4 regions of the Pseudomonas sp. AS2.8 genome follow, and region 1 is predicted to be linked to each of the others. Evidence: predicted binding sites of a transcription regulator. Region 1 holds the regulator's gene; each other region holds the start of a gene.
What was found. The regulator sigma-54, encoded in region 1, starts transcription at its own class of promoters, with help from an activator protein. The targets are predictions, from matches to a motif close to ANTGGCATNNANNTTGCTNT.
Positions count from the first base shown of each region.

Region 2: a site for sigma-54 is predicted at 3,870-3,889, ahead of flgB (flagellar basal body rod protein FlgB). Genes of this name have one in related genera too.
Region 3: a site for sigma-54 is predicted at 2,349-2,368, ahead of flhA (flagellar biosynthesis protein FlhA). Genes of this name have one in related genera too.
Region 4: a site for sigma-54 is predicted at 5,109-5,128, ahead of glnA (glutamate--ammonia ligase). Genes of this name have one in related genera too.

Region 1 is NZ_JACHVV010000002.1:866,269-873,898, forward strand. Features, by position in the region: gene lptC (LPS export ABC transporter periplasmic protein LptC) at 1-545, shown strand, start outside; gene lptA (lipopolysaccharide transport periplasmic protein LptA) at 532-1,074, shown strand; gene lptB (LPS export ABC transporter ATP-binding protein) at 1,071-1,799, shown strand; gene FHR73_RS10985 (RNA polymerase factor sigma-54) at 1,902-3,401, shown strand; gene hpf (ribosome hibernation-promoting factor, HPF/YfiA family) at 3,492-3,800, shown strand; gene ptsN (PTS IIA-like nitrogen regulatory protein PtsN) at 3,819-4,283, shown strand; gene rapZ (RNase adapter RapZ) at 4,285-5,139, shown strand; gene FHR73_RS11005 (HPr family phosphocarrier protein) at 5,171-5,443, shown strand; gene FHR73_RS11010 (superoxide dismutase) at 5,510-6,124, opposite strand; gene pmbA (metalloprotease PmbA) at 6,349-7,630, opposite strand, start outside.
Region 2 is NZ_JACHVV010000001.1:393,365-400,994, reverse strand. Features, by position in the region: gene FHR73_RS01840 (flagellar basal body rod protein FlgF) at 1-705, opposite strand, end outside; gene flgE (flagellar hook protein FlgE) at 875-2,224, opposite strand; gene FHR73_RS01830 (flagellar hook assembly protein FlgD) at 2,251-2,961, opposite strand; gene flgC (flagellar basal body rod protein FlgC) at 2,974-3,411, opposite strand; gene flgB (flagellar basal body rod protein FlgB) at 3,414-3,836, opposite strand; gene FHR73_RS01815 (hypothetical protein) at 4,567-4,836, opposite strand; gene FHR73_RS01810 (hypothetical protein) at 5,464-6,402, shown strand; gene cheR (protein-glutamate O-methyltransferase CheR) at 6,682-7,509, opposite strand; gene FHR73_RS01800 (chemotaxis protein CheV) at 7,552-7,630, opposite strand, start outside.
Region 3 is NZ_JACHVV010000001.1:491,944-499,573, forward strand. Features, by position in the region: gene fliR (flagellar biosynthetic protein FliR) at 1-522, shown strand, start outside; gene flhB (flagellar biosynthesis protein FlhB) at 535-1,683, shown strand; gene sodC (superoxide dismutase family protein) at 1,676-2,203, opposite strand; gene flhA (flagellar biosynthesis protein FlhA) at 2,429-4,555, shown strand; gene flhF (flagellar biosynthesis protein FlhF) at 4,566-5,897, shown strand; gene fleN (flagellar synthesis regulator FleN) at 5,990-6,820, shown strand; gene fliA (RNA polymerase sigma factor FliA) at 6,817-7,557, shown strand.
Region 4 is NZ_JACHVV010000003.1:70,932-78,561, reverse strand. Features, by position in the region: gene ntrC (nitrogen regulation protein NR(I)) at 1-986, opposite strand, end outside; gene glnL (nitrogen regulation protein NR(II)) at 999-2,063, opposite strand; gene FHR73_RS12775 (DUF4124 domain-containing protein) at 2,235-2,873, opposite strand; gene FHR73_RS12770 (DUF4124 domain-containing protein) at 2,873-3,391, opposite strand; gene glnA (glutamate--ammonia ligase) at 3,552-4,958, opposite strand; gene thiI (tRNA uracil 4-sulfurtransferase ThiI) at 5,344-6,798, shown strand; gene typA (translational GTPase TypA) at 6,956-7,630, shown strand, end outside.

The DNA.
Region 1 (7,630 bases):
TGTTGGTCCTGATCGCCGCCGCGCTCATCGCGATCGGCTACTGGAACATCCTGCCGCAGCGCTTCGTCGATGCTCCGGCCTCGTCGACCCCGCAAGACAGCGCCATCGACGGCTATGCCCTCAATACCCGGACGATCCAGTATCGCCTGGACGGCAAGATCCAGTACGAACTCAAGGCCGAGCGCAGCGAACACGTCAAGGCGACCGACGTCACCCTGGTGACCCGGCCCGACATGCTGGCCTTTCGCGGTACCGACTATCCCTGGCACATTCGCAGTGCCCGCGCCGAGGTCGCCCCCGGTGGCAGTCAGGCGGAGCTGATCGATGACGTGCGCGTCGAGCGTACCGATGAAAAAGGCCGCCCGGTGGTGTTGACCACCACCCGCATGACCGTCTTTCCTGACAAACAATATGCGCAAACCGAGCAAGCCGTTAGAATCGAGGCCGCCAATGGGGTGACCACGGCCAATGGCATGAAAGCGTATCTAGAAGACGGCAGAATGCTCCTGCTGTCCAACGTAAGAGGCCAGCATGAGGTTCGTTAAAACCCTCCCCTTCCTGTTCACCCTCGGCGCCACCTTTGGCAGTGCCGCGGCTTGGGCCCTGCCGACCGATCGCACCCAGCCGATCCGCGTGCAGGCCGACAGCGCCGAGCTCGACGACAAGCAGGGCGTGGCCGTGTACCGCGGAGACGTGGTCATCACCCAGGGCAGCATGAAGATCACCGGCAACACGGTGACCTTGACCCAGGACAACCAGGGCAACATCAAGGTCGCCACCGCAGTGGGCAAACCGGCCTACTACGAGCAGAAGCCCTCGGCGGACAAGGACATCGTCAAGGCCTATGGTCTGACGATCCAGTATTTCGCCCAGGAAAATCGCATCATCCTGATCGATCAGGCCAAGGTGGTCCAACAGGGCAACACCTTCGAAGGCGAGAAGATCGTCTACGACACCCAGCGCCAGATCGTCAACGCCGGGCGCGCCAACGGCAGCAAGGTCACCACGCCGCGGCCGCGGATCGACATGGTCATCCAGCCCAAGGATCAGCAGCAGTCGGGGCAGGGACAATGACGGTCACGCTCAAAGCCCAGCATCTGGCCAAGAGCTACAAGGGTCGTCAGGTCGTTCGCGACGTCAGCGTCAGCATCGACAGCGGTCAGATCGTCGGCCTGCTCGGTCCGAACGGTGCCGGCAAGACCACCTGCTTCTACATGATCGTCGGCCTGGTCAAGGCCGATCAGGGTCGGGTGCTGATCGACGACCAGGACGTCACCGCCCTGCCCATGCATGGCCGGGCCCGCGCCGGGATCGGCTATCTGCCGCAGGAAGCCTCGATCTTTCGCAAGCTGACCGTGGCCGACAACATCCTCGGCATCCTGGAAACCCGCAAGGACCTGGACAAGGCCGGCCGCCTGCGCGAGCTGGAAAGCCTGCTGCAGGAATTCCACATCACCCATATCCGCGACAACCGCGGCATGAGTCTGTCGGGTGGTGAGCGGCGCCGCGTCGAGATCGCTCGCGCCCTGGCCACCGCGCCCAAGTTCATCCTGCTGGACGAACCCTTCGCCGGCGTGGACCCCATCTCGGTGGGCGACATCAAGCAGATCATTCGCCACCTCAAGGCCAAGGGCATCGGCGTGCTCATCACCGACCACAATGTCCGGGAAACCCTGACCATCTGCGAAACGGCCTACATCGTTAACGACGGCCAGCTCATCGCCGAAGGTACCGCCGAGGAAGTCCTCGCCAACGACCTGGTCAAGGAAGTCTATCTGGGCCACGAATTCCGCCTCTAGGCAAACCCGGGGAAACAAGGCATATAATTTGCTAACGCTCGCAGGGTTCGCGAGGTTCGGTGGCGCTGTTCGCGTCGGTAGACAAGGTGTATTTCCGCAGCCATGAAACCATCGCTAGTCCTCAAGATGGGCCAGCAGCTGACGATGACGCCGCAGCTGCAACAAGCCATACGTCTGCTTCAGCTCTCGACGCTCGACTTGCAACAGGAAATCCAGGAAGCCCTGGAATCCAATCCGATGCTGGAACGTCAGGAAGAAGGTGAAGACTTCGACCAGAGCGAAGCCTCGAGCGAAGGCGATGAGAGCTCAGGCTCGGGCAACCTGGAAACCACCTTCAAGGAAACCTCGGTCGCCACCAACGAGATGGCCGACGAATCCGAGTGGAGCGAGCGCATCCCCAGCGACAGCGAGCTGCCGGTCGATACCGCCTGGGAAGACATCTACCAGACCAGTGCCAGCAGCCTGCCCAGCAATGACGACGACGAGTGGGACTTCACCACTCGCACCTCGGCGGGCGAGAGCCTGCAGACCCACCTGCTCTGGCAACTCAACCTGGCACCCATGTCGGATCTCGATCGCCTGATCGCCGTGGCGATCATCGACGGCATCGACACCGACGGCTATCTGCAGGAGAGCCTCGAAGATATCCATGCTTCCCTCGATCCCGAGCTGGAAGTCGATCTCGATGAAGTCGAGGTGGTCCTCAGGCGCGTCCAGCAATTCGAGCCGGCCGGGGTCGCCGCGCGCAATCTGCGCGAATGCCTGCTGATCCAGCTGGCCCAGCTACCGGCCAACCTCCCCCTGCTCGGCGAGGCCAGGCGCCTGGTCAGCGATTACCTCGACCTGCTCGGCAGCCGCGACTATGCGCAGCTGATGCGGCGCATGAAGATCAAGGAAGACGAGCTCAAGCCCGTCATCGAACTGATCCAGACGCTGCATCCGCGCCCCGGCTCGCAGATCGAATCCGGCGAAGCCGAATACGTGGTGCCGGACGTCATCGTCCGCAAGCACAACGAGCGCTGGCTGGTGGAGCTCAATCAGGAAGCCGTGCCGCGCCTGCGGGTCAATCCCCAGTACGCCGGCTTCGTCAAGCGCGCCGACAGCAGCGCCGACAACACCTATATGCGCAACCAGCTGCAGGAAGCCCGCTGGTTCATCAAGAGCCTGCAGAGCCGCAACGAGACCCTGATGAAGGTGGCGACCCAGATCGTCGAGCACCAGCGCGGTTTTCTCGAATACGGCGAAGAGGCGATGAAGCCGCTGGTCCTGCATGACATCGCCGAGGCGGTGGGCATGCACGAATCGACCATCTCCCGGGTGACCACCCAGAAGTTCATGCACACCCCGCGTGGCATCTACGAACTCAAGTATTTCTTCTCCAGCCACGTCAGCACCGCCGAGGGGGGCGAATGCTCCTCCACCGCGATCCGCGCGATCATCAAGAAATTGGTGGCGGCGGAAAACGCGAAAAAGCCGTTGAGTGACAGCAAGATCGCTGGTTTACTGGAATCGCAAGGTATACAAGTCGCTCGTCGCACGGTGGCTAAGTATCGGGAATCCCTGGGTATCGCTCCGTCCAGCGAACGCAAGCGTCTCATCTGACGCGTCCTGATGTGTGACCGTGCTTCGTTCGATCCTTGTCATGTCGGCGAGCAGCTTCGCCGATGCAGCCCGGCAATAAGGAGAAGCGGTATGCAAGTCAACATCAGTGGCCATCAGCTTGAAGTGACAGAAGCCCTGCGTGACTACATCGGCGAGAAACTCGCCCGCCTCGAACGGCACTTCGACCGTATTACCAACGTCCAGGTCATCCTGGAAGTGGACAAGCTCAAGCAGAAAGCCGAAGCCACCCTGCACGTCGCCGGCGCCGCCGTGGTTGCCAATGCCGAGCACGACGACATGTATGCCGCCATCGATCTCCTGGCCGACAAGCTCGACCGCCAACTGATTAAACACAAGGAAAAATCGATCGAACGCCAGCAGGGCGTCGGCGTCCGCTGAGGTTTCGATCGCCGCTTTATGATCAGACTCGAAAACATCCTGACCCCCGGCCGCACCCAGACGGGTGCGCCGGGTGGCAGCAAAGCCGCTGTACTGGAACGCATCGCCGAGCTGGCCGCGCAGGAACTGCCCGGCCACGACGCGGCGCACATCCATGAATGCCTGATGGCGCGCGAGCGCCTGGGCTCGACCGGTTTCGGCAATGGCATCGCCATTCCCCACTGCCGCCTGGCGGGTCTGCAGCAACCGCTGTGCGTGCTCTTCCACCTGCAGCAGCCGGTGGACTTCGATTCCCTGGACGGCGCTCCGGTAGACCTGGTGTTCGTCCTCCTGGTCCCGGAAGCCGCCACCGAGCAGCACCTCACCCTGCTACGCCAGATCGCCGGCATCCTCGATCGCGCCGACATCCGCGAGCGGCTGCGCAAGGCGAGGGACAGTCAGGCGCTCTATCAGATCGTCGTCGAGGCCCAGAGCGGACACTGACATGCACCTCATCATCGTGAGCGGACGTTCCGGGTCGGGCAAGAGTACGGCGCTCAACGTGCTTGAGGACAATGGCTTCTATTGCATCGACAACCTGCCGGCCAGTCTGCTGCCCGATCTGGCCCAGCATGCGCTGACCGACATGGAGCGCCCCCAGCCCAAGGTCGCCCTGTCCATCGATGCGCGCAACCTGCCCAGTCAGTTGCAACGCTTTCCCGAATTGCTCGAACAGGTGCGCAGTCGCAACATCCGCTGCGACGTCCTCTATCTGGACGCCGATGACCAGGCGCTGCTCAAGCGTTTTTCCGAGACGCGCCGCCGGCATCCGCTGTCGAACCAGGAAAGGTCCCTGGCCGAAGCCATCCATGACGAGCAGGTGCTGCTGTCGCCCATTGCCGACCTGTCCGACCTGAAGATCGACACCACCCATCTCAATCTCTATCAGCTGCGCGACATCCTCAAGTTGCGCCTGCTGAACGCGCCGGAGCCCGGCACCGCCTACCTGGTGGAATCCTTTGGCTTCAAGCGCGGGCTGCCAGTGGACGCGGACATGGTGTTCGATGTGCGCTTCCTGCCCAATCCCTACTGGAAACCGGACCTGCGCGACTTTTCCGGACTGGATGCCCCGGTACGCGACTATCTCGAGCAACAGCCCGAGGTAGAGACCCTGTACAATGACATCCGCGATTACCTGGTGAAGTGGCTGCCGCGTTTTGCCGCCAACAACAGGTCCTATGTGACCGTGGCCATTGGCTGTACCGGTGGTCATCACCGTTCGGTCTATCTGGCCGATCGCCTGGGTCGCGAACTCAAAGACCTGCTCAAGAACGTCCAGATTCGTCACCGCGATCTCTGACGCCCGTTTTGTTTCGACAAGGACAGACTCAATGCCTGCCCAACAGATCACCATCATCAACAAGCTGGGCCTGCACGCCCGTGCGGCTGCCAAGTTCGTCGGCGTGGCCGGCCGCTATCCTGCCAGCATTCGCGTCGGCCGCAGCGGCGAACCGCCCGTGGACGGCAAGAGCATCATGGCGGTCATGATGCTGGCCGCTGGCAAGGGCACGGTGCTGCAACTGGAAACCGAGGGTGAACAGAGCGACGAGGCCATGCGCGCCCTGGTCGAGCTGATCAACAACTACTTCGACGAAGGTGAGTGATCAGCCCTGCTCCAGCGTTGCCCAATAAGAAAGCCGCCCGAGGGCGGCTTTTTCATTGGGCGTCGATCAGGCGTTCAGCGCCGTGTCGTAGCGACGGGACACTTCCGGCCAGTTGATGACGTTGAAGAAGGCACCGATGTACTCGGGACGGCGGTTCTGGTAGCGCAGGTAATAGGCGTGCTCCCAGACGTCCAGGCCGAGGATCGGGGTGTTGCCGGTCATCAGCGGGCTGTCCTGGTTGCCGGTGCTCTCGACCACCAGCTTCTTCTCGGGGGTGACGCTCAGCCAGGCCCAGCCACTGCCGAAGCGGGTCAGGGCAGCCTTGGTGAAGGCTTCCTTGAAGGCATCGAAGCCACCCAGCTGGGACTCGATGGCTTCGGCCAGGGCGCCTTCGGGCTTGCCACCGGCGTTGGGGGCCATCACGGTCCAGAACAGGCTGTGGTTGGCATGGCCGCCACCGTTGTTCTGCACGGCGCCGCGCTTGTCCTGGGGCAGCTTGTCCAGCTGGCGAACCACGTCTTCGGCCGACAGGTTGGCGAACTCGGTGCCTTCCAGCGCCGCGTTCAGGTTGTTGATGTAGGTCTGGTGGTGCTTGGTATGGTGGATTTCCATGGTCTGGGCATCGACGTGCGGTTCCAGCGCGTCGTAGGCGTAGGGCAGCTGAGGCAGAGTATGCGGCATGCGGATTGTCTCCATGGTGGCTTTGGTATGGACCCAGCGCCCTTGGGCGATGGGGTGTACGGCTGGTGCGCCACGGCGCACCGTCTGAAGCCTGGGCCGTCCGGTCAGCGAATTCGACCGCACGGCTATGTCCTAGTGCATTGCTAGGATACTAACGAGTAACGGGGTGGGCTGTCTCCCGTTCGACAGGATTTTCCTCTCCACGACCTCTCCGGCGACCTTCACTAGCTGCCGGCCAGGGTCATGCCATCGATCAACACCGAGCCGGTGCGCAGACTGCCGCGGCGTTCCACGTCGCTGCCCACCGCCAGGATCTGGCGGAACATGTCGCCGAGACGGCCGGCGATGGTGACCTCCTGGACCGGAAACTGGATCTCGCCATTCTCGATCCAGAAGCCGCCGGCGCCACGGGAATAGTCGCCGGTGACCAGGTTGGTGCCCTGCCCCATCATTTCCGTGACCAGGAAGCCGGTGCCCATCTGCCGGATCAGTTCGGCCTGGTCGGCGGTACCGTGGCTGACATGGAGGTTGTGCACGCCGCCGGCATTGGCCGTGCTCTGCATGCCCAGCTTGCGCGCGGAGTAGCTGCCGAGCACATAGGACACCAGTCTGCCGTTCTCGACGAAGGGCTTGGCGTAGGTGGCCAGGCCCTCGCCGTCGAAGGCGGCGCTGCCCAGGGCGCGCGGCAGGTGCGGCCGCTCGTCCAGGGTCAGCCAGTCGGGAAACACCTGCTGGCCCAGGGCGCCTTCGAGGAAGGACGACTTGCGATAGAGGTTGCCGCCGGAGATGGCGGCGAGGAAGGTACTGAACAGGCCGGCCGCCATTTCCGGGGAAAACAGCACCGGGACCTTGGCGGTGGGCACCGGCCGCGCGCCCAGGCGACTCACGGCGCGCTCGGCGGCGCGGCGGCCGATCTCTTCGGCGCTCATCAGCTGAGTGCCGATGCGGTTGACGTCATAGTAGTAGTCGCGCTGCATGGCCTCGCCACTGCCGGCGATCATCACGCAGCTCAGGCTGTGGCGGGTGCTGGCATAGCCGCCGACGAAGCCGTGGCTGTTGCCGTATACCCGGCAGCCCTGGTGGGTATTGAGGGTGGTGCCGTCGGCGTTGCCGATGCGGCTGTCGGCGGCATAGGCCGCCGCTTCGCAGGCCAGGGCCTGCTCGATGGCCTGTTCGGGGGTGATGTCCCAGGGATGATAGAGGTCGAGATCGGGCAGCTCGCCGCGCGCCATCAAGTCGGCGTCGGCCAGGCCCGCGCAGGGGTCTTCGGAGGTGTGCTTGGCGATGGCCAGGGCCGCGGCCACGGTTTCGCGGATCGCTTCGGGACCGGTGGCGGAGGTGCTGGCCGAGCCCTTGCGCTGACCGGCATAGAGGGTGATGCCGAAACCCTGGTCGCGATTGAATTCGACCGTTTCCACCTCGCCCTTGCGGACCGAGGTGGACAGGCCCTGGTCGACCGAGACGGCCACTTCACCGGCACTGGCGCCCTGGCGCCGGGCCTCGGCC
Region 2 (7,630 bases), on a different contig from region 1:
GTCTTCGGCGCTGCGCATCATCTTCACCTGCAGTTCGAACTGGCGGGAAAGCGACAGGATCGAGGTCATCTCCTCCGCCGCATTGACGTTGCTCGACTCGACAAAGCCGGACACCAGGGACACGTTGGCGTCCATGGGCGGCGCTGCCTGGCCCTGCTTCATGTGCAGCAGGCCGTCGAGTCCCTTTTCCATCTGCTTGGTGTCGGGATTGACCAGCTTGATGCGATCGACCTGGGCCAGGGCGTTGGCTGCCTGACCGGAGCCGCGAATGGTGATGCTGCCGTCCTGACCGATTTCCACCTTGGAAGCGGGCGGCACGGCGATGGGTCCGCCATTGCCGAGCACCGGCATACCACTGCCGGTCCGCAGCATGCCGAGGGGATCGATCTGCAGGCTGGAGGTACGTACATAGGCCTCCTTGCCGGAGGGGTCCTGGACCGCGACGAAGCCTGGGCCCTGGATGGCCACGTCCAGGTCACGCCCGGTTTCCTGCAGCGCACCGGGGGTGAAGTCCGTCGCCGGCCGTTCGCTCATGGAATAGACGCGCGACGGCATGGTCTCGCCGAACACCTGCATCGAGCGCGCCTGCTCGAGATCCTTGCGGAATCCCGAGGTCGAGACGTTGGCCAGGTTGTTGGCATGGGCGCGCTGGGCCATTTCGTTCTGGCTGGCGCCGGTCATGGCGACGTACAGCAGCTTGTCCATCTGATCCTCCGACGGCGGCAGATTGCCGCCAAGCTTGCGTTCGGAGGTTCTTTAGCAAGGCCCGTTCCAGAAAACGTAAACCCCACTGAATCAATGACTTGAGAATAGAAAAGCCTCCCGAAGGAGGCTTTTCCTGACGTCTGAGCGGCAAGCCGTCAGAGAAACGACATCAACGCAGGTTGATGATGGTCTGGGTGATGGCGTTCTCGGTCTCGATGGTCTTAGCGTTCGCCTGGTAGTTGCGCTGCGCCACGATCATGTCGACCAGCTCGGTGGAGATGTCCACGTTGGACGCCTCCAGCGCACCGGATTGCAGGGCACCCAGGGTACCGGAACGCGGCGTGCCGACCACCGGCTGACCCGACTCCGAAGACTCGGTCCAGGAGGTCTTGCCCATGGGGGTCAGGCCCTGGACGTTGGCGAAGTTCGCCAGCACGACCTGGCCCTGCACCTTGGACTGACCGTTGGTGTAGCGTGCGAAGATCTGACCGGTATCGTCGATCTCCAGGCCAGACAGCTGGCCGGTGGTGTAGCCGTCCTGGTTGACGCTGGTCACGGCAAAGGCGCTGCTGTACTGGGTCGAGCCACGCATGTCCAGGGTGATGCCGGCCGGGTTGGCCACGGCGCCGTTGGAGGCCCAGGTCGCCGGGGTACCGCCGTTGGAAATGGCCGGCACCCAGTTGTCCAGCTTGAGCACGCCCTCGAAGGCATTGGTGCTGGCGTTGTTGACCTGCTTGAGATCGGTCGAGGCCACATTGGCACCGTCGAGCGCACCACTGCTGGTGAACGGCAGGGTCACGCTGTAGGGCGTGGCGACCTTGGTGGTCGCATCCTCCTTGGTGGGATCGCCCGGATTGCGGCCGTCGATCAGCACGTTCATGGTCCAGGAGTTGTTCGCGCCCTTGACGAAATACTGCGACAGGACGTGGGCGTTGCCCTGGCTGTCATAGATGTTCACCGAGGTCGAGGAGTTGTAGCTGGTCGGATCGGACGGGTTGAACGGCGTCGTGGTCGGCGTCGTCTGGGTCGAGTTCAGGTTGACCGTCTGCTTGATCGAACTGGACGCCTTGGGCGCCTGGCTGGCGGTCTCGATGCGCAGGTCGCTGCGCACACCCGGCTGCAGCAGACCCTGGTCGTTGGTGGTATAGCCCTGCAGCTTGTAGCCGTTGTTGTCGACAATGAAGCCTTCCTTGTCGGTCCCGAAGTAACCGGCACGGGTGTACTGCACAGCGCCATTGTTGCTGGTGACGAAGAAGCCGTTGCCGTTGATGCCCATGTCCAGCGCGTTCTGCGTGGAATCGATGGTGCCCTGGTTGAACAGCTGGCCGACGTTGCCGAGCAGCACGCCGCTGCCCTGGGCATTCTTGCCGGTGCCGAGGACTGAGGCGGCATAGAGATCCTGGAACTCCGCTCGCGACTGCTTGAAGCCGACGGTGCTGGCGTTGGCGATGTTATTGCCCGTGATGTTGAGGTCACTGGACGCGGCCTTGATGCCGCTCAAACCGATATTGAAAGACATGCTGGATTCCTCTCGTGTGCCGCGCCTTACTGGCCGACCGCCTGGACTTTGGAGATGCCGATGCTGCCGACGCCGGCAAGGTTGAGTGTCATTTCGCCGCCGTTCTGCCCGAGCGTCACACTGTCGACGTTGGCTGGCAGACTGGTCTTCATGGCCGTGGTGGTGTCGTTCACGTTCGCCTGGGCCTCGAAGCGGTAGGTGCCGGCATCCAGCTTCTTGCCGCTGGCGTCGGTGCCATCCCAGGTGAAATTCACCAGGCCACTGGATTGCTGCCCCAGGTTCAGACGATTCACCTGACTGCCGGCGTCGTTGTAGACGTTGACCCAGACGTTCGGACTGGAAGCGGTCAGATTGAGCGCGCCCTTGAAGTCCGCACTGGTATCCACCTTGACCTTGTCGGTATCGACGATCACCTTGCGGCCCACCAGGGTGGACGCCTGCAGCGCCTGGGAAGACTGACTGCCGGAGAGGATCGAGCTGACGCTGGTATTGAGGTTGGTGATGCCCTCGACGGTACTGAACTGCGCCAGCTGTGCGATGAATTCGCCGTTGCCCTGGGGCTCCAGCGGATTCTGGTTGTTCATCTGGGCGACCATCAGCTTGAGGAACTCGTCCTTGCCGAGCTTGCCGCCTTTCTTGCCATCGCTGCTAGCGGTCTCGGAGGTAGCGTCTGTCTTGTTGACGGAGTACTTGTCGAGCACCGACTGAGCGGTTGAATTGGTCGTGCTTATGGACATGGCGCCGGTTCCTTACTGACCGAGGGTCAGTACCTTCTGCATCATCTGTTTGGCGGTATTCATCATTTCCGCATTGGTCTGGAAGGCGCGACTGGCCGAAATCATGTCGGCCATCTCCTCCACCACGTTCACGTTGGGGTAGTAGACGTAGCCTTCCTTGTCCGCCATCGGGTGGTTGGGCTCATAGCGCTTCTGCACCTCGCTCTGATCCTCGACGATGCCCTTCACCTCTACCCCGACCCCGGCCTGGCCCTGGTCGTCGAACAGCGAGGCGCCGCCCTGGGCGTCATTGAGCTGGGCGGCGAACACCGGATGCCGCGCCTTGTAGGTCTGGTCGACGCTGGAGGACACGGAATCGGCGTTGGCCATGTTGCTGGCTACGGTATTGAGGCGAACGTTCTGGGCGCTCATCCCGCTACCGGCGATGTTGAACAGCGAACTCAGGGACATGGCTACTCTCCACGCAGGGCCGACATCAGCCCCTTGAACTTGCTATTGAGCAGGGTGAAGCTAGCCTGGAAATTCATCGCGTTTTCGGCGTAGTTGGCCTGCTCGACCTGCGCATCCACGGTGTTCTGGTCCACCGAGGGCTGAGTAGGGATGCGATATTTCAACGCCGAGTCGCCCATGCCCATGTCGAAGCCTTCAGCGGCGATATGGCGGCTGTTGGTGGTTTCCAGCTGATAATGGCCGGATGCCCCCGGGGCGCTCTTGGCCGCCTGCTCAGCCATCACGGCGCTGAAATCCAGATCCCGCGCCTTGTAGCCCGGGGTGTCGGCATTGGCGATGTTGTTGCCCAATACCTCGGCGCGTTGCGAACGGAAGTTCAGCGCCTGTTCGTGCAACCCGAGTGCTTTGTCGAAACTGATGCTCATGTCGAGAGACCTTTGACGTGGCTTGCAAGCGATTTAGCAAGGCCCGTGCCAGTCTCCAGCATCCATCTAAATCAAGGGTTTAGTGCAACGCGGCAGTCAAAACGACGGCAAGCGGCAAGGTTTTTCCGCCGCCTTTGCCGGCCCTGTGATCGGGTGCGGCAAAACTTTGGCGCAGAAAAGGTAAACCGGGAGCCAAACCTACATGCTGTGGATTTGCCCCTATCGAACCGGACCAATGCCCCCGTCAAATTGCGGCCTGCTACAAACACCTAAAATCCTGCAGCGATCGGTATTCGACGCTTTGTACGGATACCCCTCGCAATGCCTGACAGCGATAGCCAGGTTGCTTAGGGTCTTTGCACGGTCGAGCTTAGACATGTGGCGGATATAACCGCCCTTCTTAGTTTTCACGAAGCTTTCCGCCATCCCGCTGCCTGGGGACTACACGCCCTTTTCATCAGAGGCAACAGGTCGACCTGCTGCGCAAAAGATGAGTCTGTTTGGCGGTATAGGTCTACTCGTTACCAGCCAGATACTGCGCCGTTAACGAAAGTCGCCTAACTCGAAGCCATGTTCGATAGCGCCTAGCATCACGTCGCGAACCACGTCACCGCTACAGCGTCTTGCGCCAGCCGCCCAACTGACAGTAAGGCAATGGCAGGCTATCGCCCGCCATTGCCGGGAAAGGACCTAAACCGATGTCCAAAGCCAGTTGAGCATTACGTCTGTCTCAAGAGTTGTTGTGGCGCGCATCGGATAGAGCACGACGATAAAGGGTAACCATCTCGCCCAGCAGCTCCTGAGCGATATTGCAGGCAACCTTTAGCCGCAGCTCTTCAGGATGACCGGAGTCGCGCTCTGCCAGCTGAATTAGCAGGTCACCTAGCATTGAGGCACGAAGATCCGCATCGGCTTCGATAGATCGAGTGGAAAGATCCATTTGGTCGAGCGTGATTGGCTTGCTGGGGAACGGGACGATAGAAGGATTCTTCTCAGCCATAGCAAACCTCCGTTGTAGAGGTAGATGGCATACAGGTAGCGCCAAGGCGGAGCTCGGGCTTAAAAGGAGATACAGGCATTTTAACTGCTCCTCAGACGATTAAGGAGCCGCCACCCGCCGTTGTCACTCGGTGATGGGAGGCGGACCGTGAGGGGGTGACAAACCGGCGTCCGAGGGAACCGGCCAGGCAAAAGCCTGCCCCACACGGCCCGCCATAGAAAACCACAGATGTGGTCTAGCTACAGCGCTACCGCGCCTCGAACGAATCGGGTTGTCACACCCGGTCGTGGGATTGACCACGACAATGCAAATTTACCGTTTTGGAACGCGCCCTAGCAACCCGTGACGACGCTCGCTACCTATGACTCATCTAGGTTGGTCTACGGCAGACCATTTGGTACGCAACGGAAATACGGTAACGGGCCAAATCAGATTGTTCTGGGACAGACCAATCCAGCCTCCACGAGACTCGCTGACAGCCAAACAGCCTTCGTAGGGGGAGAGCAAATGGGAAACTATTGCACGCACAAGCGCTACGCACCGACTAACTGGTTCACGACGCCAATCGCACTGTTAGTAGATCCGCGGCTAACGCCGCTGGAGCGCAACGGGTGGCAGGTCTTGCGCATGCTCAGTGATGCAGACGGTGTGAGTTCGCTTACGAGCCTGAGCCAGCTTCGACGCTATCTCACCACCACGCCGTTAGGACAACGGGCGGGCTATGAGACGGCACGACGTGTGCTGAAAGTGCTGCGCCTGACGGGTTGGATCACTCTGCTCGGTGTACAGCGTGACCCCATGACGGGCAAGGTGATGAGCGAGCGCTACAGGGTGCATGAGCGTGCCTTAGCGTTTGATCGAGCATGCACTGCCGACCAGACGCTTGCCGGCCTATTGCACGCGTGCCTTCACGAGACGGGCCATCCGATCCAGCGAATTGCGCAGCATCTCAATCATGCGTTCGAACAAAAGCAGCGCAGTGACGATGGGCAGGCTAGCCCTGATGACCTTGGGAGCTCTAGCTCCGAGGCGGTACAGATGGGGTCTGGCATAGACCAAACCGGTCTGTCACAGACCAACGAAGTCCACCACGAACCAATTGGCCAATACAGTACGTACAGTAGTAAGACGTATAAAGTACGTACGTACCCTTCAGAGGTCGAAAGCACAGAGGGCAGCACTCCGCTTCCATCCTGTCTTGCGGGAGTTGATGAAAAGCAGTTGCAAGAGCTTCTGACTGGACTTGATGAGTTGGCGCTGGAGCAGCGTCAGCAGGTGTTGGCAGAACTGGAGGCCAGACACCGTAGCGGCGGCATACGCAACGTAGTGGCCTATGCCTTTGGCTTGATCAGACGAGCGCAGTCGGGAGGTTTCCGGCCTTATGCACTGCGAGACAGGCCGGCAATGCAGACCGTGGCGAACAGAGACCTCGGCATGGACCATCGTCCACGCCCGGCACATCGAGTAGCCCCCGCAAAGCGCTCAACGCCCGAGATTGCCGAAAACCACATTGCGACGCTTCGCAAGATGCTCAACATGCCCGTGCGATGCGACGAATCAGGCTGAACGCGGAGAGGGACTTAAGACCTATCGCCCCCGGCAGGTATAGGCGTGGCTGAGACTAGGTTGTGCTCAGGTTGTACAGCATGCCGGCAAGCTGCGTGGACGATAAAAGCCAACGCAGCACCGTGCATACCAACCGGAATGTTTAAAGCCGAGCAACAGCAGTCGCTTGGATGGGTACGGTTAGTACTAGGAACCATTTACAGCTAGATAGCACACAGAGCTGCAAAGTACCGCGAAGACCATGTGCTGAAACCAGCTTTGCCACCCTCTATCGAATGCTTACTTGGCCTTGTAGATGATGCCCGGATTGCACTGCACCATCTGGTAGAGATCCGGCAGGCCATTGAGGGCCTCGGAGGCACCCAAGAACAGATAGCCGCCCGGCTTGAGGGTACCGTGAATGCGCGTGAGGATGTCCTTCTTCACTTCAGCGGAGAAGTAGATCAGCACATTGCGGCAGAACACCATGTCGAATTTGCCGAGGCTGGCGTAGCTGTCCAGCAGATTGAGCGCGCGGAATTCGATACGGCTGCGAATCGCCGGCTTAACCGCCCAGCGATTCGGCTGGAGCACGTCAAAGTAGCGCTGCAAGCGCTCCTGGGATAGCCCTCGACCGATCGCCAGCGAATCGTACTCACCGGACTTGGCCGCGGTGAGAATGGCGCCGGAGAGGTCGGTCGCCACGATTTGCATGCCGCCACGCCCCTGCCCTGCTGCGCTCCGCTCGAATTCGTCCATGGTCATGGACAGCGAATAGGGTTCCTGACCCGAGGAGCAGGCCGCCGACCAGACCCGCAGGCGCTGGCCGAAGGTGTTCTTGGTCAACTCCGGCAAGAGGCGATTCTTGAGCACCTCGAAGGGATAGCTGTCGCGAAACCAGAGGGTTTCATTGGTCGTCATCGCATCGATGACCTTTTCCCGCAGACCGCCACGGGGCTGCATCTGGATGCGCTGCACCAACTCTGACAACGTCTTGATCCCCTCGGTCTCCATCAGCTTGTTGAGCCGACTGGAGACCAGGTACTGCTTGTTGTCACCGAGCAGGATCCCGCTGGATTTCTCGAGGAAATCACGAAAAAGCACAAAATCCGCGTTGACTGCTGACACTGCCGCTCCGCCTTCTGGATACCGGGATAGAGACGCCTTCACCTAGTGACTGTCGACCGCATTGATGCGCTCGGCTACCCGGGAGGCAAGATCATCGGGACGGAACTTGGCAAGGAAATCG
Region 3 (7,630 bases), on a different contig from region 1:
GGTTTCAGCCTGCAGCTGTTCTTCCATGTCTTCGTGGTGGCGGGGCAGATCATCTCGACCCAGGCGGGCCTGAGCTTCGCGTCCATGATCGATCCAGTGAACGGCGCCTCGGCGCCGGTGATGGGCCAGTTCTTCACCATGCTGGTGACGTTGCTGTTCCTGGCCATGAACGGCCACCTGGTGGTGTTCGAGATCCTGGCGGAAAGCTTCGTCACCCTGCCGGTGGGGGATACCTTGAGCGTCGAGCATTTCCAGCAGGTCGCCGGGCGGCTGGGCTGGGTACTGGGCGCAGGCATCCTGCTGGTGCTGCCGGCCATCACCGCGTTGCTGGTGGTCAATATCGCCTTCGGCATCATGACCCGCGCGGCGCCACAGCTGAACATCTTTTCCGTCGGCATGCCGCTGATCGTGGTGCTGGGCATGATCATCGTCTGGCTCGGTACCGCCGACATCCTTTCCCACTATGAAAGTCTCGCCACCGAGGCGCTGCAATGGCTGCGCGAACTGGCCCGAGAACGCTAGGAGGTACGCCACATGGCTGAATCCGATGGCGAAGACCGCACAGAAGACCCCACAGAGAAACGCAAGCGTGATTCCCGGGAGGAGGGGCAGCTCCCGCGATCACGCGAACTCGGTACGGTGGCGGTCATGCTCTCGGGGGTCGGCGGCCTGCTGATGTATGGCGCCTTTCTCGGCGGCAAGCTGCTGGAGGTGATGCGCAGCAACTTCTCCCTGCGCCGGGAAGAGGTCATGGACGAGCGCTTCATGAGCACCTTTCTGCTGGCCTCGGGCAAGGCGGCGATGATCGGCATGCTGCCGATGATCGCCCTGGTGGTGATCGCCGCCATCATCGGCCACATCGCCCTGGGTGGCTTCCTGTTTTCCGGCAAGGTGCTGGCACCCAAGCCGAGCCGAATGAATCCCATGTCCGGCATCGCCCGGATGTTTTCCAAGCATTCCCTGGTGGAGTTGCTCAAGGCGCTGGGCAAGTTCTTCATCATCCTCGGCGTGTCGGTGATGGTGCTGATGAGCGAACGCACGGCGCTGCTGCAGATCGCCAAGCTGCCGACCGAGCAGGCGCTGCTGCACAGCATGCAGGTGGTGGGGCATGCCACCCTGCTGCTGGCCATGGGGCTGCTGATCATCGCCGCGGTGGACGTTCCCTTCCAGATCCTCAGCAATCGCAAGAAGCTGATGATGACCAAGCAGGAGATCAAGGACGAGTACAAGGACAGCGAGGGCAAGCCCGAGGTCAAGGGCAAGATCCGCCAGATGCAGCGGCAGATGGCGCAGCGCCGGATGATGGCCGAGGTGCCCAACGCCGATGTGGTCATCACCAACCCGACCCACTTCGCCGTGGCGCTCAAATACGATGCGGCCAAGGGCGGGGCACCGGTGCTGGTGGCCAAGGGCAGCGATTTCACCGCGCTGAAGATCCGCGAGATCGCCCAGGAGCACCAGGTCTCGCTGCTGGAGTCGCCGGGGCTGGCGCGGGCGGTGTATTTCTCCACCGAGGTCGACCAGGAGATTCCGGCCGGTCTCTACGTCGCCGTGGCCCAGGTCCTGGCCTATGTCTATCAGCTCAGGCAGTTCCGCGCCGGACGTGGACGCAAGCCCAAGCTGTCCGATCTGCCCATCCCGCCGGATCTGCGGCGGGATGAGGAGGGGAAGGCGCCTACTTGATGACGCCGCAGGCGACGCGCGCGCCGCCACCGCCCAGCGGCTTGGGCTGGTCGGCGTAGTTGTCGCCACCAGCATGCACCATCAGGGCATGGCCCTTGAGTTCTTCGAGGCGCTTCAGACGGGGCGCCAGCACCGGCTGGGTGGCCTGGCCGTCGGCGGTCACGTAGAGCGCTGGCAATTCGCCCAGGTGGCCGTCGTCCGACCAGGGCGCGCTGTGCTTGCCGGTGTTGCGCGGATCCAGATGGCCACCCGCGGCGCCACCCGCGGTCAGGGTGCCATTCACCTCGGCTGCGCCGCAGTTGGGCTTGGTATGGACATGAAAGCCATGGATGCCGGGCTCCAGGCCCTTGAGGTCGGGTGTGAAGACCAGGCCGTACTTGGAACGGGTCACCTGCACGCTGCCGACGCTTTCGCCCACACCGTCGGTCGTGACCTTGTTCAGCGGGATCGTCAGAGACTCGGCCGCCTGGGCGGTTCCGACCAGGCAGGTGGCCAACAGCGTCGCGGTCCAGATTTTCATGGTGATGTTCCTCGGATGGGCGCGCTAGCGCGGGTCCCTAGACAGACTCATGGCCTCCGCCCGTGGTTCAGCCGACGGCTTTGGCGATCCGTAACCAGTCCTGTATCACCCCTGCGAAAACCTCGCTGATTCAAGGTCTTGGGCAGTTGGCCCGGAGCTTGCTCAAGCCCCTGCGAACAGTGCGCTGCGTCAACTTTCCGTGACGACGGCACCGGCAAGCGAGGAATGGGTGTGAAAGTCGACAAATCCATGATGATGGGCAACATGCGCGGTCTGGCTCGCGGCAACCTGGGCGTGCCGCTGGCCGTCCTGGCGATGCTCGCCATGATGACCCTGCCGATGCCGCCGTTCCTGCTGGACGTGCTGTTCACCTTCAACATCGCCCTGTCGATCGTGGTCCTGCTGGTCAGCGTCTACGCCCTGCGGCCGCTGGACTTCGCGGTCTTCCCGACCATCCTGCTGGTCTCGACCCTGCTGCGCCTGGCGCTGAACGTGGCCTCCAGCCGCGTCGTGCTGCTGCACGGCCAGGACGGTCACGACGCCGCGGGCAAGGTCATCCAGGCCTTCGGCGAGGTGGTGGTCGGCGGCAACTACGTGGTCGGTGCGGTGGTGTTCGCCATCCTCATGATCATCAACTTCGTGGTGGTAACCAAGGGTGCCGGTCGTATCTCCGAGGTGTCGGCGCGTTTCACCCTGGACGCCATGCCCGGCAAGCAGATGGCCATCGACGCCGACCTGAACGCCGGCATCATCGACCAGGCCGAAGCCAAGAAGCGCCGGACCGAAGTGGGCCAGGAAGCCGACTTCTACGGTTCCATGGACGGTGCCAGCAAATTCGTTCGCGGTGACGCCGTCGCCGGTCTGCTGATCCTCTTCATCAACCTCATCGGCGGCATGGCCATCGGCATGGCCCAGCACGGTCTGCCGTTCGGCGAAGCGGCGCGCATCTACGCCCTGCTGACCATCGGTGACGGCCTGGTCGCCCAGGTCCCCTCGCTGCTGCTGTCGGTTGCCGCAGCCATCATGGTGACCCGGGTGTCCTCGGCCGAGGACATGGGCCAGCAGGTCAATCGTCAGATGTTCGCCTCGCCCAAGGCGCTGGCGGTCTCGGCCTTCATCATCATCGCCATGGGCCTGGTCCCGGGCATGCCGCACCTGCCGTTCCTCGGCCTGGGCGGCGGCGCCGCCGCCGGTGCCTGGATGATCTACAAGCGTCAGCGCCAGGCCAAGCAGACCGCCGAGGTCGAAGCCAAGAAGCAGCAGGACCTGGCTCCCGTGCAGCGTCCGGCCGAGGCCAAGGAGCTGGGCTGGGACGACGTCACCCCGGTGGACATGGTCGGTCTAGAAGTCGGCTACCGGCTGATCCCCATGGTCGATCGCAACCAGGGTGGCCAGCTGCTGGCGCGGATCAAGGGCGTGCGCAAGAAGCTGTCCCAGGACCTCGGCTTCCTCATGCCGTCGGTGCACATCCGCGACAACCTGGACCTGCTGCCCAATGCCTATCGTCTGACGCTTATGGGCGTCAGCGTGGCCGAAGCCGAGATCTACCCCGATCGCGAGCTGGCCATCAACCCCGGTCAGGTCTATGGCTCCCTCAACGGCGTCGCCGCCAAGGATCCGGCATTCGGTCTGGAGGCCGTCTGGATCGACGTCACCCAGCGCGACCAGGCCCAATCCCTCGGCTACACCGTGGTCGATGCCAGCACCGTGGTCGCCACCCACCTCAACCAGGTGCTCTTCAAGCACGCCCACGAGCTGATCGGTCACGAAGAAGTCCAGCAATTGCTGCAGGTGCTGGCCAAGAGTTCGCCCAAGCTGGCCGAGGAGCTGGTGCCCGGCATCGTCTCCCTTTCGACCCTGCTCAAGATCCTCCAGCAGCTGCTGCAGGAGCAGGTCCCGGTCCGCGACATCCGTACCATCGCGGAAGCCATCGCCAACGTCGGTCCGCGGAGTCAAGATCCCGCCGCCATCGCCGGTGCCGTGCGGGTTGCCTTGTCCCGCGCAATCGTCCAGAACATCGTGGGAATGGAGCCTGAGCTGCCTGTTATCACCCTTGAGCCAAGGTTGGAACAGATGTTGCTAAGTAGTATGCAGAAGGCCGGTCAAGGCGCCGAGGACGGCATGTTCCTCGAGCCTGGCATGGCTGAAAAACTGCAGCGTTCCCTCATCGAGGCAGCGCAGCGTCAGGAAATGATGGGTAAGCCAGTGGTGCTGCTGGTAGCCGGTGCGATCCGCGGGATGATGTCCCGCTTCGCGCGGATGGCGGCACCGAATATGAGTGTACTGGCGTACCAGGAAATTCCGGACAACAAGCAGGTCACCATCGTCGCTACCGTTGGCCAGAATGGCTGAGGTCTAGATCATGCAAGTCAAACGTTTCTTCGCCGCCGATATGCGTCAAGCCATGAAGCTGGTACGCGACGAGCTGGGCCCGGATGCCGCCATCCTCAGCAACCGCCGGGTCGCCGGCGGTGTCGAGCTGACCGCGGCGCTGGACTACCAGGCTCCGGCACCGGCCGCGCCCAACGCGGAGCTGCAGGCGGAGTTGCGCAAGACCCATGCGAAGATCGCCCAGGCCCATGCCGACCTCAGCATCCGCGCCCCGGGCGTGCCCTCGGCCGCGCCGAAGGACAAGCAGCTGCTCGGCGCCATCAGCGCCGCCGACAGCCGTCGCGAGCCGGTGATCGCCCCGCCGCGTGCCTCCCAGCCGGCCGCCGCCGCTGCCCCCGCCGCCAGCACCGCGCCGGAAGACCGTCGCGCCCTGGAAGCCATGCGCAGCGAACTCAGCGGTCTGCGTGAATTGCTGGAAGTCCAGCTCGGCTCCATGGCCTGGACCCAGGTGCAGTCCACCCGTCCGCAGCAGGCCGGCCTCTGGCGTCGCCTGCAGCGCATGGGCCTTCCGGCCGATCTGGCCCGCCACCTGCTCGACAGCGTCGCCAAGATCCAGGACCCGCGGCATGCCTGGCGCATGCTGCTGGCCAACTTCGCCCAGCTGGCCAAGACCACCGACGCCAAGATCCTGGAGGAGGGCGGTGTCGTCGCCTTCGTCGGTCCGGCCGGCATGGGCAAGACCACTACCCTGGCCAAGCTCGCCGCCAGCTACGTGCTCAAGTACGGTCCCCAGAGTCTGGCGCTGGTCAGCATGGACAGCTTCCGCATCGGTGCCCAGGAGCAGATCAAGACCCTCGGCCGCATCCTCGACGTGCCGGTGACCCTGGTCGACCCGGGCCAGTCCCTGGCCCAGGCGCTGGCACCCCTGGCGCGCAAGCGCCTGGTGCTGATCGACACCGCGGGCATGCCCGCCAATGATCCGGCGCTCAAGGTGCAGCTCGAAGCCCTGGCCAACCGCCAGCTGAAGATTCGCAATTATCTGGTATTGGGTGTCACCAGCCAAAGCCAGGTGCTCAAGGCGGCCTACCACAGCTATCGGCGCTGCGGCCTGAGCGGCTGCGTGCTGACCAAGCTGGACGAAGCCGCAAGTCTCGGCGAAGCCCTGGGTCTGGCCATCAGCCAGCGCCTGCCGGTGGCCTACATCTGCGACGGCCCCCGTATCCCGGACGACCTGCACCCGGCCCGCAGCCACCAGCTGGTGAGCCGTGCGGTGAGCCTGCAGGCCCCCGAGGAGCCGAGCGAAGAAACCATGGCCGGCATGCTTGCCGGCCTGTATCAGAGCAATGCCCGCCGCGCCGGTTAGCGCAGACGAACGGTAGTGGTGCATCGCATGCCTGGGCACGCCAAATGCACTTGGTCTAAAGTGTGACGGATTTCAATCAAAGGTATCAGGCAATGGGTAGCATGCATCCCGTCCAAGTCATAGCGGTCACGGGCGGTAAAGGCGGTGTCGGCAAGACCAACGTGTCGGTCAACCTGGCCTTGGCCCTGGCCGATATCGGGCGGCGCGTCATGCTGCTCGACGCCGATCTGGGCCTCGCCAACATCGACGTTCTGCTCGGCCTGTCGCCCAAGCGCACCCTGGCCGACGTCATCTCCGGCGAGTGCGAACTGCGCGACGTGCTGCTGCACGGCCCGGGCGGCATCCGCATCGTCCCGGCGGCCTCGGGCACCCAGGCGATGGTCAATCTGACACCGGCCCAGCACGCCGGTCTGATCCAGGCCTTCAGCGACATCAGCGAAAACCTCGACGTGCTCATCGTCGATACCGCTGCCGGCATCGGCGACCAGGTGGTCAGCTTCGTTCGCGCCGCCCAGGAAGTCCTGGTGGTGGTGTGCGACGAGCCCACCTCCATCACCGATGCCTACGCCCTGATCAAGCTGCTCAATCGCGACCATGGCGTCACCCGCTTCCGGGTTCTGGCGAACATGGCGCTGACACCCCAGGAAGGTCGCAATCTCTTTGCTAAGCTGACCAAGGTGACCGACAGATTCCTGGATGTCGCCCTGCAGTATGTGGGCGCCATTCCGTTCGACGAGGCGGTGCGCAAAGCCGTACAGAAACAGCGCCCCGTGTTCGAAGCCTTTCCGCGTGCCAAGGCCTCGCTGGCCTTCCGTGCGGTAGCTCAGAGAGTCGATGGCTGGCCGTTGCCCGCCAATCCGCGCGGCCATCTCGAATTCTTTGTCGAGCGCCTTGTGCAACCAGCCATCGGTACCCACGCATGACAGCATCCAGCGGGCTTCGCATGTACAGCAAAACCTCGGAACGTACCCAGCAGGAGCAACTCATCAACCGCTACGCGCCGTTGGTGAAACGCATCGCCTACCACCTCCTGGCGCGTCTGCCGGCCAGCGTGCAGGTCGAGGACCTGATGCAGGCCGGCATGATCGGCCTGCTGGAGGCCTCGCGCAAATATGACGCCGGCAAGGGCGCCAGCTTCGAGACCTACGCCGGAATCCGCATCCGCGGCGCCATGCTCGACGAGGTCCGCAAGGGCGACTGGGCGCCGCGCTCGGTACACCGCAACACGCGCATGGTCACCGACGCCATTCGCGCGGTGGAAGCGCGTACGGGTCGCGACGCTAAAGATTCCGAAGTCGCGGCCGAACTTAAATTGAGTCTGGATGAGTACTACGGCATCCTTGGCGACACCATGGGGAGTCGCCTGTTCAGTTTCGACGACCTCATGGAGGGTGGTGAGCATGGGCTCGAGGAGAGCGGTTCGCATGAACTCGAACCCGGTCGCGGTCTGGAAGACGAGCGCTTCCGCAAGGCCCTGGCCGACGCCATCGCCAATCTTCCGGAGCGTGAACGTCTGGTGCTCTCGCTGTATTACGACGAGGAACTCAACCTCAAGGAAATCGGCGAGGTGTTGGGCGTGAGCGAGTCACGCGTCTGCCAACTTCACAGTCAATGCGCGGCACGCCTGCGGGCGCGGCTGGCGGAATGGCGTTCGCGTTAACCGGCTGGTACTCAGGCTACTACGATTGCTTAGGCGCGCCTCGCGGCGTGTGTGCGGATTAGGACGGAGGTCG
Region 4 (7,630 bases), on a different contig from region 1:
CGAGCGAGGAAGTGGCGGGCGAGGGCGGGGATGTCCTCGCGGCGATCGGCCAGGCGCGGGATGTGGATGCGGATGACGTTGAGGCGATGGAAGAGGTCTTCGCGGAACTTGCCCTCGCGTACCAGGCCTTCGAGATTCTGGTGGGTGGCGGCGATGATGCGCACGTCCACCTTGACCGGGGTGTGGCCGCCGACGCGATAGAACTCGCCATCGGCCAGCACCCGCAGCAGCCGGGTCTGGGTGTCGGCAGGCATATCGCCGATCTCGTCGAGGAACAGGGTGCCGCCATCGGCCTGCTCGAAGCGGCCGCGACGCTGGGCGGCGGCGCCGGTAAAGGCGCCTTTCTCGTGGCCGAACAGCTCGGACTCCATCAGGTCCTTGGGGATGGCGGCCATGTTCAGGGCGATGAAGGGCGCCGCGGCGCGCGGACTATGGCGGTGCAGGGCGTGGGCGACCAGCTCCTTGCCGGTACCGGATTCGCCGTTGATCAGCACCGTGATGTTGGAGTGCGAGAGGCGGCCGATGGCGCGGAACACCTCCTGCATCGCCGGCGCCTCGCCGATGATCTCGGGGGTGCGGGTCAGGTGCGCCGGCTCGGCGAAGCCCTGCTGCTCCTGGGCGTGCTGCCCGGCGCGCTTGACCAGGGCCACGGCCTCGTCGACGTCGAACGGCTTGGGCAGGTATTCGAAGGCGCCGCCCTGGTAGGAGGCCACGGCGCTGTCCAGGTCGGAGTGGGCGGTCATGATGATGACCGGCAGGCGCGGGTGCATCTCGCGGATGCGCGACAGCAGGTCCAGGCCACTGGTCCCCGGCATGCGGATGTCCGAGATCACCACGTCCGGCTGCTGGCGGCCGAGGCGGGTCATGACGCTGTCGGCGCTGTCGAAGGCGACGGTGGTCATGCCCTCCTGTTGCAGGGCTTTTTCCAGGACCCAGCGGATGGAACGGTCGTCGTCGACGATCCAGACGGTCTCCTGACGGCTCATGCGTACTCCTCGTTATTCCAGCGGCAGGAAGATGCTGAAGGCGGTGTGGCCAGGATGGCTTTCACACTCGATCAGCCCCTGGTGCTGGGTGATGATGTTCTGGGTGATGGCGAGCCCGAGGCCGGTGCCGTCGGGGCGACCGCTGACCATGGGATAGAAGATGGTTTCCTGCAGGTCCTGGGGGATGCCCGGGCCGTTGTCGGTGATCTCCACCTTGCACACCAGGCGATGGCGGTGGTGGCCGATGGTGAACTGGCGCAGGGTGCGGGTTCTCAGGGTCACCCGGCCCAGCCGCAGTTCGTTCTGCTGGGAGATGGCCTGCATGGCGTTGCGCACGATATTGAGCACCGCCTGGATCATCTGCTCGCGGTCGATCAGCAGGTCGGGAATGCTCGGATCGTAGTCGCGTACCAGATTGATCAGGCCCTGGCTTTCCGCTTCCACCAGGCTACAGACCCGTTCGAGTACCTCGTGGACGTTGGTGATGGCGAGCTTCGGCAGCTTGTTGGGGCCGAGCATGCGATCGACCAGATTCCGCAGCCGGTCGGCTTCCTCGATGATGACGTTGGTGTAGTCCTTGAGCGCTTCTTCCGGCAACTCGCGCGCCAGCAGCTGGGCCGCGCCGCGGATGCCGCCGAGGGGATTCTTGATCTCGTGGGCCAGGCCGCGCACCAGCAGCTTGGTGGTCTCCTGCTTGGAGATCTGCGCCTCTTCCTTGGTGATGCGCAGCAGGCGGTCGCGAGGATGGACTTCCAGCAGCAGCAGGGTGTTGTGGCGATCCAGGATCGGGGTCACCGCATAGTCCACCGTGAGGCTGTTGCCCGAGGTGGAGATCAGCAGCGCCTCGCGCTTGGTGAAGGGGTGGGCATGGTCCACCGCCTGACGCAGGGCCTGCAGGGCCTCGGGCGATTCAGTGAACAGCTCGCTGATGAACTGGCCATGGCTGCGCTGGCCACTGATGGCCAGCAGCATCTCGGCCGCCGGGTTCATGTACTCCAGGCGCAACTCCGCATCGAGCAGGATGACCGCGGTAGTGAGGTTGTCGAGCAGGAGTCGGTGGATGACGTCGGTAGGCATGAGGGGCCACAGCGCTATAGGGACGATAGGAAAATGCAAGAAGCAAACCAAGACGCCCCGAGTTAGGGCAGATGGCTGTAACGTGCACTAACAGCCGCCGCGCGACTGGCGGAGCGAAACCGGATTTGTATCAAGATGGTGCGCAATGAAAAAGCGCACCAAATAGGTGCGCTAGAGGAAGGGTAGCCAGGATTTCTTGGGTTCGGGCGGTTTCATGTCCAGCGGGCATTCCGGGCGTTTGCCCCAATCCTTGTCGCTGCAGGGATGGGCAAGGCGTTTCTGCTCCAGCGAGGGGCGGCGCAGATGGAAGGGCTGCGCCGGCGTCCGCTCCAGCACGTTGCCATCGGCGGCGAGGATCTCCGCCACCAGGCTGTGGGTGCCGCGATCCAGGTTGCCCAGGGGAAACACCGGACTGCGACCGGCACCGGCTTCCTTGTCGTCCAGCAGCAGCCGGTAGCTGTGCCCCGGCTGCAACGCCGGCTCGCTGACCAGGCTGACGATGAGTTGCCCTTCCTGATCGATCACCGTGGCATCCGGCTCGGGTACCAGGATGCGCAGCATCTGGTAGCGGAAGGGCGCTGCTTTGGGCGTTCTGGCCACCGGCGCGGCGGGGGTCGGACTCAGCTTGCGGGTCGGCTGGCCCTGCTGGTTGAGGTTGTTGGGCACCGTGATCGGCACCTGGGTCGCCTTGACCCCCTTGGGTGGCTGGTCGGTGTAGACGCGGTTGCCCTCCTTGTCGACATAGCTGTAGACCGCCGCCTGGGCGGGCGGCAGCAGGCAGAGCAGCAGCAGGATCAGGAGCGGACGCATCAGCGGGCCGGGCTGTTGACGCTGATGCGCTGCACGGTCACGATCTTTTCGGCACTGGTCTGGATCACCTCGCCGTTGCCGGACAGCACCTGGGCCGCGAAGCGGTGCTCGCCGCGCTCCAGATTGGCCACGCCGAAGCGGGTGCTCTGGCCGGGGCTGCCATAGGGGGCGCCGTCCACCAGCAATTGCAGCGACTGCCCCGCACCCAAGGCCGGTTCCACGGCTACCCCCACCGAGAAGGTACCGTTGTTGGCGCGGATGGCCTCATCGTCGGGCACGTTGACCTCCAGGCGGCTGAAGGCCGGACCGGCAGGGGTCGCCGCCGCAGGCGCACTGGGGATGGGCGGCGCCGGCCGTGGATTGTCCACGGTATTGGTGGGCGCCACCTGCACCGGCTTGGCGTTGGCCGAGGGCTGGTCGCTGAATACCGTGTTGCCTTCGGCATCCACCGACTTGTAGATCGCGGCCTGGGCGGAGCAGGCGAGGCAGAGCAGACAGCAGGCAAGCAGGCGAGGCATGGCGGAATCTCGGCCGGGCGATGGAGATCAAGGGTAGCAGGCGCGTCGTGTGGGCAGGTAGGCAGCTCGGCCGCTCCGCGCTGGCGTCGGTCGCAGCGGTTTTCCCAAGGCAAAAGAAAAGGCCTCCCGAAGGAGGCCTCTTGGCGTTACCGCAGCGGGATCAGACGCTGTAGTACAGGTCGTATTCCAGCGGGTGCACGAAGGTACGCACCTTGATCTCTTCCTCGGACTTCAGCTCGATGTAGGCATCGATGAACTCGTCGGTGAAGACGCCGCCCTTGGTCAGGAACGCGCGACCGGCGTCCAGGGCTTCCAGGGCTTCCTTCAGGCTGCCGCAGACCTGCGGGATCTTCTTGCCTTCTTCCGGCGGCAGATCGTACAGGTTCTTGTCGGCGGCATCGCCGGGGTGGATCTTGTTCTGGATACCGTCCAGGCCGGCCATCAGCAGGGCGGCGAAGCACAGGTAGGGGTTGGCAGCCGGATCCGGGAAGCGGGCTTCGATGCGACGGGCTTTCGGGCTCGACACATAGGGGATACGGATGGAGGCGGAACGGTTGCGAGCCGAGTAGGCCAGCATGACCGGGGCTTCGAAGCCGGGCACCAGACGCTTGTAGCTGTTGGTGGACGGGTTGGTGAAGCCGTTCAGCGCCTTGCCGTGCTTGATGATGCCGCCGATGAAGTACAGGGCGGTATCGGACAGGCCGGCATAGCCTTCGCCAGCGAAGGTGTTCTTGCCATCCTTGGAGATGGACATGTGCACGTGCATGCCGGAGCCGTTGTCGCCGTACAGGGGCTTGGGCATGAAGGTGGCGGTCTTGCCGTAGGCATCGGCCACGTTGTGCACGACGTACTTCAGGGTCTGGGTCTCGTCGGCTTTCTTGACCAGGGTGTTGAACTGCACACCGATCTCGTTCTGGCCAGCGGTCGCCACTTCGTGGTGGTGGACTTCCACGACCAAGCCCATCTCTTCCAGGGCGTTGCACATGGCGGTACGGATTTCATGGTCGTGATCGACCGGCGGTACCGGGAAGTAGCCGCCCTTGACGCCCGGACGGTGACCCTTGTTGCCGGACTCGAAGTCGGCATCGGTGTTCCAGGAAGCCTGCTCGGAGAAGATCTTGAACATGGAGCCGGAGATGTCCGACTTGAACTTCACTTCGTCGAAGATGAAGAACTCGGGCTCAGGGCCGACGAACACGGTGTCGCCGATGCCGGTGGACTTCAGGTATTCCTCGGCAGCACGGGCGATACCGCGGGGGTCGCGCTCGTAGGGCTGCATGGTGGAGGGTTCGATGATGTCGCAGACCAGGATCAGGGTCGGCTCTTCGGTGAAGGGATCCAGAACGGCAGTGCTGTCGTCGGGCAGCAGGATCATGTCGGAGGCTTCGATGCCTTTCCAGCCGGCGATGGAGGAGCCGTCGAACATCTTGCCGTGGGCGAAGAAGTCTTCGTCCAGCGCGTCACGCGCCGGCATGGTGACGTGTTGCTGCTTGCCTTTGGTGTCGGTGAAGCGCAGGTCTACCCACTTCACGTCGTTTTCTTTGATCAGTTGAACAGCCTTCGACATGGTTTCCTCCAGAGGAATTTCGGCCGGGAGCGGTTGGCGGTACTCCCGGTATCAGCTGTGCCCTTGAGGGGCGCTTCCGTACTGCCTGGTCAGCGACCGGCGTTCCACGAAAAGCGCCCTATGCTGGCCCAGGGGCGGCTGCCTCACAAGAGAGCAAGTTGTATGCCAGTGCCCTCAAATGGGCTGGAAGCCCATCCTGACGCCAGTCGTGCCGTTTTCAGGCCAATCGGCGGCGTATCTACGCACCAAATTGGTGCTTGTAAATTCGTCTCTGCACTCAAATGGCGCCGCAGGTGATTTTGTCGGCTGGATTCGAGTGCGTGATGGTTTTCAGGTATGATATTCGCCCTTTTCTTTCGCGTTACCCGCCCCCCGTTTCCCGCTCATGAAGCTCATCATCAAGGTCTTTCCGGAAATCACCATCAAGAGTCGCCCGGTGCGCAAGAATTTCATTCGCCAGCTGGTGAAGAACATTCGTGTCGTGCTGCGCGATCTGGATCCGGATGTCCGCGTGGAAGGGGTCTGGGACAACATCACCCTGGAGACCGCGCTCGACGAGCCGCGGCTGCTGGCGGAGATGAAGCAGCGGCTGGCCTGCACCCCCGGCATCGGCCAGTTCCTCGAGGTGCACGAGTATCCGCTGGGCGATTTCGACTCGATTCTCGAGTTGTGCGTCCGCCACTTCGGCGAGCGGGTGCGCGGCAAGGTGTTCTCGGTGCGCTGCAAGCGTGCCGGTCGCCATGACTTCTCCTCGATGGACGTCGAGCGCCATGTCGGTGGTGGCCTGCGCGAACGCTGCGGCGGCGCCGGCATCGCCCTGAAGAATCCCGAGGTGAACGTCCGCCTGGAGATCCGTGACCAGCAGCTGTTCATCATCGACGAGCACCACGAAGGGCTGGGCGGTTATCCGCTGGGCGCCCTGGAGCAGGTGCTGGTGCTGATGTCCGGTGGTTTCGATTCCACCGTGGCCGCCTACCAGATGATGAGACGCGGGATGGTCAGCCATTTCTGCTTCTTCAATCTCGGCGGGCGCGCCCACGAACTGGGCGTGATGGAAGTGGCCCACTATCTCTGGGAGAAGTACGGGCGCTCCCAGCGTGTGCTGTTCATCAGCGTGCCCTTCGAGGAAGTGGTGGGGCAGATCCTCACCCAGTGCGACGACAGCCACATGGGCGTGATCCTCAAGCGCATGATGCTGCGCGCGGCCAGTCGCATCGCCGAGCAGCTGCAGATCGAGGCGCTGGTGACCGGCGAGGCCGTCTCCCAGGTCTCCAGCCAGACCCTGACCAACCTGGCGGTGATCGACAAGGCCACCGATACCCTGGTGCTGCGCCCGCTGCTGGCCAGCCACAAGCAGGACATCATCGACACCGCCCAGCGCATCGGCACCGCCGACTTCGCCAAGCACATGCCCGAGTACTGCGGCATCATCTCGGTGAATCCCACCACCAAGGCCAAGGCCCTGCGGGTGGAGCACGAGGAAGGCAAGTTCGACCTGGCGGTGCTCGACGCCGCGCTGGAACGCGCGCGCTTCATCACCGTCGACAAGGTGATCGAGGAGCTGGGCAAGGACGTGCAGGTGGAAGAGGTGGATCAGCCGCTGCCCGGGCAGGTCGTGGTGGACATTCGCCATCCCGACGCCCAGGAAGACCAGCCGCTGGAGTTGCCCGGCATCGAGGTGCAGACCATGCCGTTCTTCGCACTCAACAGCCGTTTCAAGGAACTGGACGAGAATCGCCAGTACCTTCTCTATTGCGACCGCGGGGTGATGAGCCGGCTGCACGCCCATCACCTGCTCACCGAAGGGCACGCCAATGTGCGCGTTTATCGTCCGGCCTAAGCAGCCGGGCCTGCTGGGTGGCAGTATCCGCCACCGCCCTCCCGACCTCTTCTAGCCCTCCGGCCGCGTACCGGTCGGCCGCGTTTCGCGCCTTTGCAATCTCCGGCTGTCAGCCTGCTGGCTGAAGCTCCTTCATTTCTATACCGAGAACACCACTGTGATCGAGAATCTACGCAACATCGCCATCATCGCGCACGTCGACCATGGCAAGACCACCCTCGTCGACAAGCTGCTGCGCCTGTCCGGCACCCTGGACCGCAAAGAAGCGGAAAACGAGCGGGTGATGGACAGCAACGACCAGGAAAAGGAACGTGGCATCACCATCCTGGCCAAGAACACCGCCCTCAAGTGGGGCGACTACAACATCAACATCGTCGACACCCCCGGCCACGCCGACTTCGGTGGCGAGGTGGAGCGCGTGATGTCCATGGTCGACTCCGTGCTGCTGGTGGTCGACGCCCAGGACGGCCCCATGCCGCAGACCCGCTTCGTGACCCAGAAGGCCTTCAAGGCCGGCCTGCGTCCGATCGTGGTGGTCAACAAGATCGACCGTCCCGGCGCGCGTCCGGACTGGGTCATCGACCAGATCTTCGACCTGTTCGACAACCTCGGCGCCACCGATGAGCAGCTGGACTTCCCGATCGTCTACGCCAGCGCCCTGAACGGCATCGCCGGTCTGGACCACGAGAAGATGGACGACAACATGGATGCCCTGTTCCAGGCCATCGTCGACCACGTGCCGGCCCCCCAGGTCGATCTGGACGGTCCCTTCCAGATGCAGATCTCCCAGCTGGACTACAACAGCTTTCTCGGCGTGATCGGCATCGGCCGC